DNA from 2 places in the Streptomyces sclerotialus genome. Region 2 is predicted to be linked to the other one. Evidence: predicted binding sites of a transcription regulator. Region 2 holds the regulator's gene; the other holds the start of a gene.

Region 1 (4,128 bases), 1.4 Mb from region 2:
CCCCCATCTGCAACAGCACATGCTTGATGATGTTCGAGTGCGTATCCCTCTGCGGCGACATCTGGACGGCCCCCTCGACGACCTCTGCCCTGAACCCCTCGGGGATGCCGCCGTACAGAAACTCGAACACCTCGTCCAAGTACTGCTTGTCGATGTCGGCCATGTCGGTCCTGTCGATCGGTGCGATGGTCACCGTGCCGCTCCTCCCCGCTGCCGCGGATTGCGAGCAGCCGCGCAGTACAACGATACGCACGGTGACCAGGACACACGCACGGCCCGGAACCCCGCGTGGCGGGGTTCCGGGCCGGCGTCACCGGTCCGCGGCCGTCACGCCGCCACCGGCACCTCCGGCGACGCCGGGGCCGACGCCGGGGTCAGGGCCAGTTCCAGGACCTGGCGGACGTCGGAGACCGGGTGGACGTCGAGCTTCTCCAGGATCTCGGCGGGGACGTCGTCCAGGTCGGCCTCGTTGCGCTTGGGGATCACGACGGTCGTGATGCCCGCGCGGTGCGCCGCGAGGAGCTTCTGCTTGACGCCGCCGATGGGCAGGACGCGGCCGGTGAGGGAGACCTCGCCGGTCATGGCCACGTCGGGCCTGACCTGACGCCCGCTGAGGAGCGAGGCCAGGGCCGTGGTCATGGTGATGCCCGCGCTCGGGCCGTCCTTCGGCACCGCGCCCGCCGGGACGTGCAGGTGCACGCCGCGGTCCTTCAGGTCGCCGACGGGCAGCTCCAGCTCCGCGCCGTGCGAGCGGAGGAAGGAGAGGGCGATGTGCGCCGACTCCTTCATCACGTCGCCGAGCTGGCCGGTGAGCTGGAGGCCGGACCCGCCGGTCTCCGGGTCGGCGAGGGACGCCTCGACGTAGAGGACGTCACCGCCCGCTCCGGTCACGGCCAGGCCGGTGACCACACCCGGCACGGCGGTGCGCCGCTCCTCCGGGTCCTGCGCGGACTCGGGGACGTGGTGCGGCCGCCCGATGAGCGGGCGCAGCTCGTCCGTGCCGACCGTGAAGGGCAGCTCGCGCTCGCCCAGCTCGTGCTGGGCCGCGATCTTGCGGAGCAGCCGGGCGATGGCGCGCTCCAGGTTCCGTACGCCCGCCTCGCGGGTGTACTCGCCGGCGAGCTTGCGCAGCGCGGCGTCCTCGATGACGACCTCGCCGGTCTCCAGGCCCGCCTTCTCCAGCTGGCGCGGGAGCAGGTGGTCACGGGCGATGGTGACCTTCTCGTCCTCGGTGTAGCCGTCCAGCCGGACCAGGTCCATACGGTCCAGGAGGGGCTCCGGGATCGCTTCCAGGACGTTGGCCGTGGCGAGGAAGACCACGTCGGAGAGGTCGAGCTCGACCTCCAGGTAGTGGTCGCGGAAGGTGTGGTTCTGGGCCGGGTCGAGCACTTCGAGGAGCGCCGCGGCCGGGTCGCCGCGGAAGTCGGAGCCGACCTTGTCGATCTCGTCGAGGAGGACGACCGGGTTCATGGAGCCGGCCTCCTTGATGGCGCGGACGATACGGCCGGGCAGCGCGCCGACGTACGTACGGCGGTGGCCGCGGATCTCCGCCTCGTCCCGGACGCCGCCGAGCGCGACGCGGACGAACTTGCGGCCCATGGCGCGGGCGACGGACTCGCCGAGGGAGGTCTTGCCGACGCCGGGCGGGCCGGTGAGCGCGAGGACGGCGCCGCCGCGGCGGCCGCCGACGAGGCCGAGGCCGCGGTCCGCGCGGCGCTTGCGGACGGCCAGGTACTCGGTGATGCGCTCCTTGACGTCGTCCAGGCCCGCGTGGTCCGCGTCCAGGACGGCGCGGGCGCCCTTGATGTCGTACGCGTCCTCGGTGCGCTCGTTCCACGGCAGCTCCAGGACGGTGTCCAGCCAGGTGCGGATCCAGGAGCCCTCGGGGCTCTGGTCGCTGGACCGCTCCAGCTTGTCGACCTCCTTGAGGGCGGCCTTGCGGACGTCCTCGGGCAGGTCGGCGGCCTCGACACGGGCGCGGTAGTCGTCGCTCTCGTCGTCCGGGTCGCCGTTCAGCTCGGCCAGCTCCTTGCGGACGGCCTCCAGCTGGCGGCGGAGCAGGAACTCGCGCTGCTGCTTGTCGACGCCCTCCTGGACGTCCTTGGCGATGGACTCCGCGACGTCCTGCTCGGCGAGGTGCTCGCGGAGCGCCTCGGTCGCGTCCTTCAGGCGGGCCACCGGGTCGGTGGTCTCCAGGAGGCGCACCTTCTGCTCGGTGGTCAGGAAGGGCGAGTAGCCGGAGTTGTCGGCGAGCTGCGCGACGTCCTCGATCTGCTGGACGCGGTCCACGACCTGCCAGGCGCCGCGCTTGCGCAGCCAGCTGGTGGCCAGCGCCTTGTACTCCTTGACCAGCTCGGTGACGTGGCCGGGCAGCGGGTCGGGCACGGTCTCCTCGACCGTGGTGCCCTCCACCCACAGGGCCGCGCCGGGGCCGGTCGTCCCGGAGCCGATCTTCACACGGCCCAGGCCGCGGATGAGCGCGCCGGGGTCGCCGTCGGACAGCCGGCCGACCTGCTCGACCTTGCCGAGCGTGCCGATACCGGCGTAAGTGCCGTCGACTCGTGGAACGAGCAGCACCCGTGGCTTGTTACCGGGTGAGGCGGCGGCCTGTGCGGCCTCCACCGCGGCGCGTACGTCCGCGTCGGACAGGTCCAGCGGCACCACCATGCCGGGCAGCACGACCTCGTCGTCGAGGGGCAGCACGGGCAGGGTGAGCGGTGTGGACGTCGAAGCCATGATCTCCCCTTCGGCAGGCAAGTTGAGCTGTACTCACTCAATGCTCATGAGCCGAAGATTGTTCCCCGGGCCTTGTTCGCTGTGAGCGATCAGACGCGGGCGGGGCCGCCCAGGCCTCTCCGAGGTCCGGCGGCCAGGGTGGGCGGGCTCGTAAGGTGGGGGCGCCCTGCAGCCCCCGGCCCCGGAGGACCGCACCCATGCCAGCCCCCTACGCAACCGACGAGGCGCCCGTCACGGTGGAGCGCCGGGACGGGCCGTACGGGGAGGTGGTGCTGCGGCGGCGGGGCCCGCACTTCGAGATCATCGCCAACGGCTGCTTCCTGATGGACACCTCGGACGGCCGGTCGGAGCGGCTGCTGGTCGACGCCGCGCTCGCCGCCCTGCCCGGTGACCGCACGCGGCCGTCCGTACTGATCGGCGGGCTCGGCGTCGGCTTCTCGCTGGTGCGCGCCGCCGAGGAGCCGCGCTGGGGCCGGATCACGGTCGTCGAGCGCGAGGGCGCGGTCGTCGGCTGGCACCGCGACGGACCGCTGGACGCGGTCTCGGGCCCGGCGCTGGCCGACCCGCGCACCGAGATCGTCCAGGCCGACCTGGTGGCGTACGTCCACGAGGGGGCGGGCACGGAGACCTACGACGCGCTCTGCCTGGACATCGACAACGGCCCCGGCTGGACCGTCACCGAGGACAACGGCGGGCTCTACTCGCCGGCCGGCCTGGCCGCCTGCCGGGACCGGCTGACGCCGGGCGGAGTGCTCGCCGTATGGTCGGCGCAGCCCTCCCCGGCCTTCGAATCCGCTCTCCGGAATGCCGGGTTCAGCGAGGTTCGCACCGAAGAGATCCCCGTTGTCCGAGGCGTCCCCGACGTGGTCCACCTCGCGAGGAAACGCGCGTAGCCGCGGGTCACATCGTGCCTTTACGCTGCTGCCAAGCACTGTGCGACCAGCCGGTACAACCGGTCAGCGGGTCGGCACAGCCAGTCAGAACGCGACCACGCACGGGGAAATTCAGGGGCGGGCGATGGACCAGACTCAGACCACCCAGGGCGCCGCGGCGGCGGCCACTCCGGGCGCGCAGCGGCGGGTGCTCGTCGTCGAGGACGACCCGACGATCGTGGACGCCATCGCGGCCCGGCTGCGCGCCGAGGGCTTCCAGGTGCAGACGGCCGGCGACGGCCCGTCCGCCGTGGACACCGCCGAGGCCTGGCAGCCCGACCTGCTCGTCCTCGACATCATGCTGCCGGGCTTCGACGGCCTGGAGGTGTGCCGCCGGGTGCAGGCCCAGCGGCCGGTCCCGGTGATGATGCTCACCGCGCGGGACGACGAGACGGACATGCTGGTCGGTCTCGGCGTCGGCGCCGACGACTACATGACCAAACCGTTCTCCATGCGGGAG
Region 2 (4,128 bases):
GCCCAGGGCGCGCAGGCCGCGGGCGGTGCCGAAGGTGCCGCCGGTGGCGAGCAGGCCAAGGCCGAGGACGATGTCGTCGACGCCGAGATCGTGGACGACGAGAAGCCCAAGAAGGACGGTGCCGCGTGACGGAGGAGACCCCGGGCTTTGACGAGAAGCCTGACGTCCCCTCTGACGCCGCAGCCCCTGACGATGCGGCGCAGGGCGCCGGGTCCGCCGACAAGGCGGGCCCGGCCCCGGCCGGGGACGCGAATCAGGACGTCGGTCTGACGGCCCAGCTGGACCAGGTGCGCACCGCGCTGAACGAGCGCACCGCGGACCTCCAGCGGCTGCAGGCCGAGTACCAGAACTACCGCCGGCGGGTGGAGCGGGACCGGGTGACGGTCAAGGAGATCGCCGCGGCGAACCTCCTGTCCGAGCTCCTGCCGGTCCTCGACGACATCGGCCGGGCCCGCGAGCACGGCGAGCTGGTCGGCGGCTTCAAGTCGGTCGGCGAGTCGATCGAGACGGTCGTGGCCAAGCTCGGTCTGCAGCAGTTCGGCAAGGAGGGCGAGCCCTTCGACCCGACGATCCACGAGGCGCTGATGCACTCGTACGCACCGGACGTCACGGAGACGACGTGCGTTGCGATCCTGCAGCCGGGGTATCGGATCGGCGAGCGAACGATTCGCCCTGCGCGGGTCGCGGTCGCCGAGCCCCAGCCGGGGGCACAGCCCGCCAAGTCCGAGGAGAAGTCGGACGAGGAGAGCGGTGGCCCGGACGAGGGCTGACGTGAGAAGCAGGACAGTACGGGAGGAGGGACGTCGGGGATGAGCACCAAGGACTTCGTCGAGAAGGACTACTACAAGGTCCTCGGCGTCCCGAAGGACGCCACCGACGCCGAGATCAAGAAGGCGTACCGCAAGCTGGCCCGGGAGAACCACCCGGACGCCAACAAGGGCGACCCCAAGGCCGAGGAGCGCTTCAAGGAGGTCTCCGAGGCGAACGACGTCCTGGGCGACCCCAAGCGCCGCAAGGAGTACGACGAGGCGCGGGCGCTGTTCGGCAACGGCGGCTTCCGTGCCGGCCCCGGCGGCGCCGGCGGCGGCAGCTTCAACTTCGACCTGGGTGACCTCTTCGGGGGCGCGCAGGGCGGCGCCGGCGGGTTCGGCGGCGGCCTCGGGGACGTCTTCGGCGGCCTGTTCAACCGGGGCGGCGGCGCGGGGACGCGTACCCAGCCGCGCCGCGGCCAGGACATCGAGTCCGAGGTGACGCTCAGCTTCACCGAGGCGGTGGACGGGGCCACGGTCCCGCTGCGGATGTCCAGCCAGGCCCCCTGCAAGGCCTGTTCCGGTACGGGTGACAAGAACGGCACCCCGCGGGTCTGCCCGACCTGCGTGGGTACGGGGCAGGTCAGCCGGGGCGCGGGCGGCGGCTTCTCGCTCACCGACCCGTGCGCCGACTGCAAGGGCCGCGGCCTGATCGCGGAGCACCCCTGCGACGTGTGCAAGGGCAGCGGACGCGCCACCAGCGCGCGCACGATGCAGGTGCGCATCCCCGCGGGCGTCTCCGACGGGCAGCGGATCCGGCTGCGCGGCAAGGGCGCGCCGGGCGAGCGCGGCGGGCCCAACGGCGACCTGTACGTCGTCGTGCACGTCGACGCGCACCCGGTCTTCGGGCGCAAGGGCGACAACCTCACCGTCACCGTGCCGGTCACCTTCCCGGAGGCCGCGCTCGGCGGCGAGGTGAAGGTCCCGACCCTCGGCGGACCGCCGGTCACCCTGAAAATACCGGCCGGGACGCCGAACGGCAGGACGATGCGTGCCCGCGGCAAGGGTGCGGCGCGCAAGGACGGCACCCGGGGCGACCTCCTGGTCACCATCGAGGTGGTCGTGCCCAAGGACCTCGGTGACAAGGCACGCGAGTCGCTGGAGGCCTATCGCCAGGCGACCGCGGGCCAGGACCCGCGATCGGAGCTCTTCCAGGCCGCGAAGGGGGCTTGATGATGGACAGCCGGGGCGGACGGCGCAGTCGTAACCCATATGAACTGACCGATGAGTCGCCGGTGTACGTCATCTCCGTCGCGGCTCAGCTCTCCGGACTGCATCCGCAGACGCTGCGCCAGTACGACCGGCTCGGTCTGGTCTCCCCGGACCGTACGGCCGGGCGCGGCCGGCGGTACTCGGCGCGGGACATCGAGCTGCTCCGGCAGGTGCAGCAGCTGTCGCAGAACGAGGGCATCAACCTCGCGGGCATCAAGCGCATCATCGAACTGGAGAATCAGGTCGCGGCGCTCCAGCAGCGGGTCGCCGAGCTGCAGAGCGCGGTGGAGGGTGCCGCCGCGGCGATCCAGCAGCGGGAGGCGGCGGTGCACGCCAGCTACCGCCGCGACCTGGTGCCGTACCAGGACGTGCAGCACACCAGCGCGCTGGTCGTGTGGCGGCCGAAGCGGTCGTCCGAGTAGCCGCTGTGCCCTGACAGGGCGGGCCGGGGTCTTCGGGCCCCGGCCCGTTCGCGTCCGGGCGCGGGCGCGGAACGGGTCCGGCTGATCCGACCGGGGTGATGACACAGGCTCTCAGCAGCCGTTGTACCCGGCCGTCGGCATCGAGAGCCGGCGGTGCACCCGGGACTTCATCTCCGCGGTGTAGACCGGTTCGGCCCCGTCGGCGGTCTCCAGGCGGACGCCGGCCGCGGCGCAGCGGCCGGTGAACTCCCCGGCGGAGTCGACGGCGTTCTCCAGGGCGCGGCGGTTCGGTACGACGAAGACGTCGACCAGCCCCGCTTCCACGTCCTGCCACAGGGCGCAGTGGTCGGCGCGCAGGTGGTGGAGGCTCAGCCGGCAGGTGAGGCGGTAGGTGCGGTCCTCGGCCCAGCGGGCGCACATCTCGTGCTGGCTGCGGTCGTCCACCAGGAAGGGATCGTCGTCCAGCTCCGAGAGCGGCATCAGGCACGCGATGGCCGTCACTCGCACCGCATTCATCCTGCCCCCCGGGACGTGGCGACTGTGGAGGTGACGATACCCCGCGGGCCGAGCGGGGGGGGCGGTGCTGCGCCGGGGGGCCGATGCCCGCTGTGCAGGGCCGGCGCGGTGGTGCGTGTCCTCAGACCCGTCCCAGCATCTTCGTCACCCGGATCTCGATGACGACGCGCTCGGGGTTGGGCCGCGGCTGCCGCTCGTACCGTACGGCGTACCGGGCCTCCGCGTCGCGCACGTCGGCCTCGTCCGTACGGACCGTCGCCAGCCCCTCCAGGGTCGCCCACCGGCGCCCCTGCATCTGGCAGACCGCGACGCGCGCGCCGCCGTCGCCCCTGGACAGGACGTTGCGTGCCTTGGTGGTGCCCTTGCTCGTGATGACGCGGGCCAGGCCCTGCTCGGGGTCGAACGTCACCCCCACCGGCACGACGTGCGGCGTCCCGTCCGGCCGCATCGTGGTCAGCGTGCAGACGTGCCGCTCCTGCCAGAAGGCGAGGTACGCGGGGTCGGGGTTCTGGAGATCCTGGGCCATGCCTGCACCTTACGGGGCGGTGCGGTGGGGGAGCCGGCGCGGTCCGGCGGCCCGCCGGTCAGAGGAATTCGCCGGTGTCGAGGTCGAAGGAGAAGGGGGCGGGGAGGGGGAGGGGTTTGCCGAAGGGCACCGAGTGGACCTCGACGTAGTCGCCGTCAGCCGGCTCGCTGAACAGAGTGATCGTTGACTTCGTCCGGTCGACGAGGAGGTAGAGCGGAATGCGTGCGCGGGCGTAGGCCTGCCGCTTGGGGCCGCGGTCCTTGTTCGGCTTGCTCGATGTCACCTCGATGACCATCGCGACGCCGTCGCTCGGCATCCATGGCGGAGCGCCCCGGAAAAGGCGCAGCTCACGCGGGGCGATGGTGGCGTCCGGGATCACGTGATCGTCAGCATGGCCTGCCGTACCGGGGAGGACGAGCCCTTTGTAGCCGGAGATCTGCATGTGCGTGCTGGACTCGGCCCTGACCTGGCCAGAGATCAGGTCCAAGTAGTCCTCGTGATCGCCGTCCGTCGGTGGTGACACAACGATCTCCCCCTCGATGAACTCAGGCCGGAACCCCACGGGGGTCTCCAGCTCGAGGAAGTAGTCCAGGAGGGTCTCTTCGTCACTGGCCATCGGCTCCTGTGCCATAGCCGTCATGCT

The links. The regulator HspR, encoded in region 2, represses chaperone genes until heat shock. The targets are predictions, from matches to a motif close to TTGAGNNNNNNNNNCTCAA.
Region 1: a site for HspR is predicted at 2,759-2,777, ahead of lon (endopeptidase La). Genes of this name have one in related genera too.

The regions. Positions count from the first base shown of each region.
Region 1 covers NZ_JBFOHP010000002.1:5,531,489-5,535,616, reverse strand. Annotated here, with positions in the region: gene AAC944_RS24615 (Uma2 family endonuclease) at 1-193, opposite strand, end outside; gene lon (endopeptidase La) at 328-2,736, opposite strand; gene AAC944_RS24605 (spermidine synthase family protein) at 2,934-3,629, shown strand; gene AAC944_RS24600 (response regulator transcription factor) at 3,754-4,128, shown strand, end outside.
Region 2 covers NZ_JBFOHP010000002.1:4,134,476-4,138,603, reverse strand. Annotated here, with positions in the region: gene dnaK (molecular chaperone DnaK) at 1-129, shown strand, start outside; gene grpE (nucleotide exchange factor GrpE) at 126-770, shown strand; gene dnaJ (molecular chaperone DnaJ) at 810-1,982, shown strand; gene AAC944_RS18405 (heat shock protein transcriptional repressor HspR) at 1,985-2,443, shown strand; gene AAC944_RS18400 (hypothetical protein) at 2,555-2,959, opposite strand; gene AAC944_RS18395 (PPOX class F420-dependent oxidoreductase) at 3,081-3,485, opposite strand; gene AAC944_RS18390 (Uma2 family endonuclease) at 3,544-4,125, opposite strand.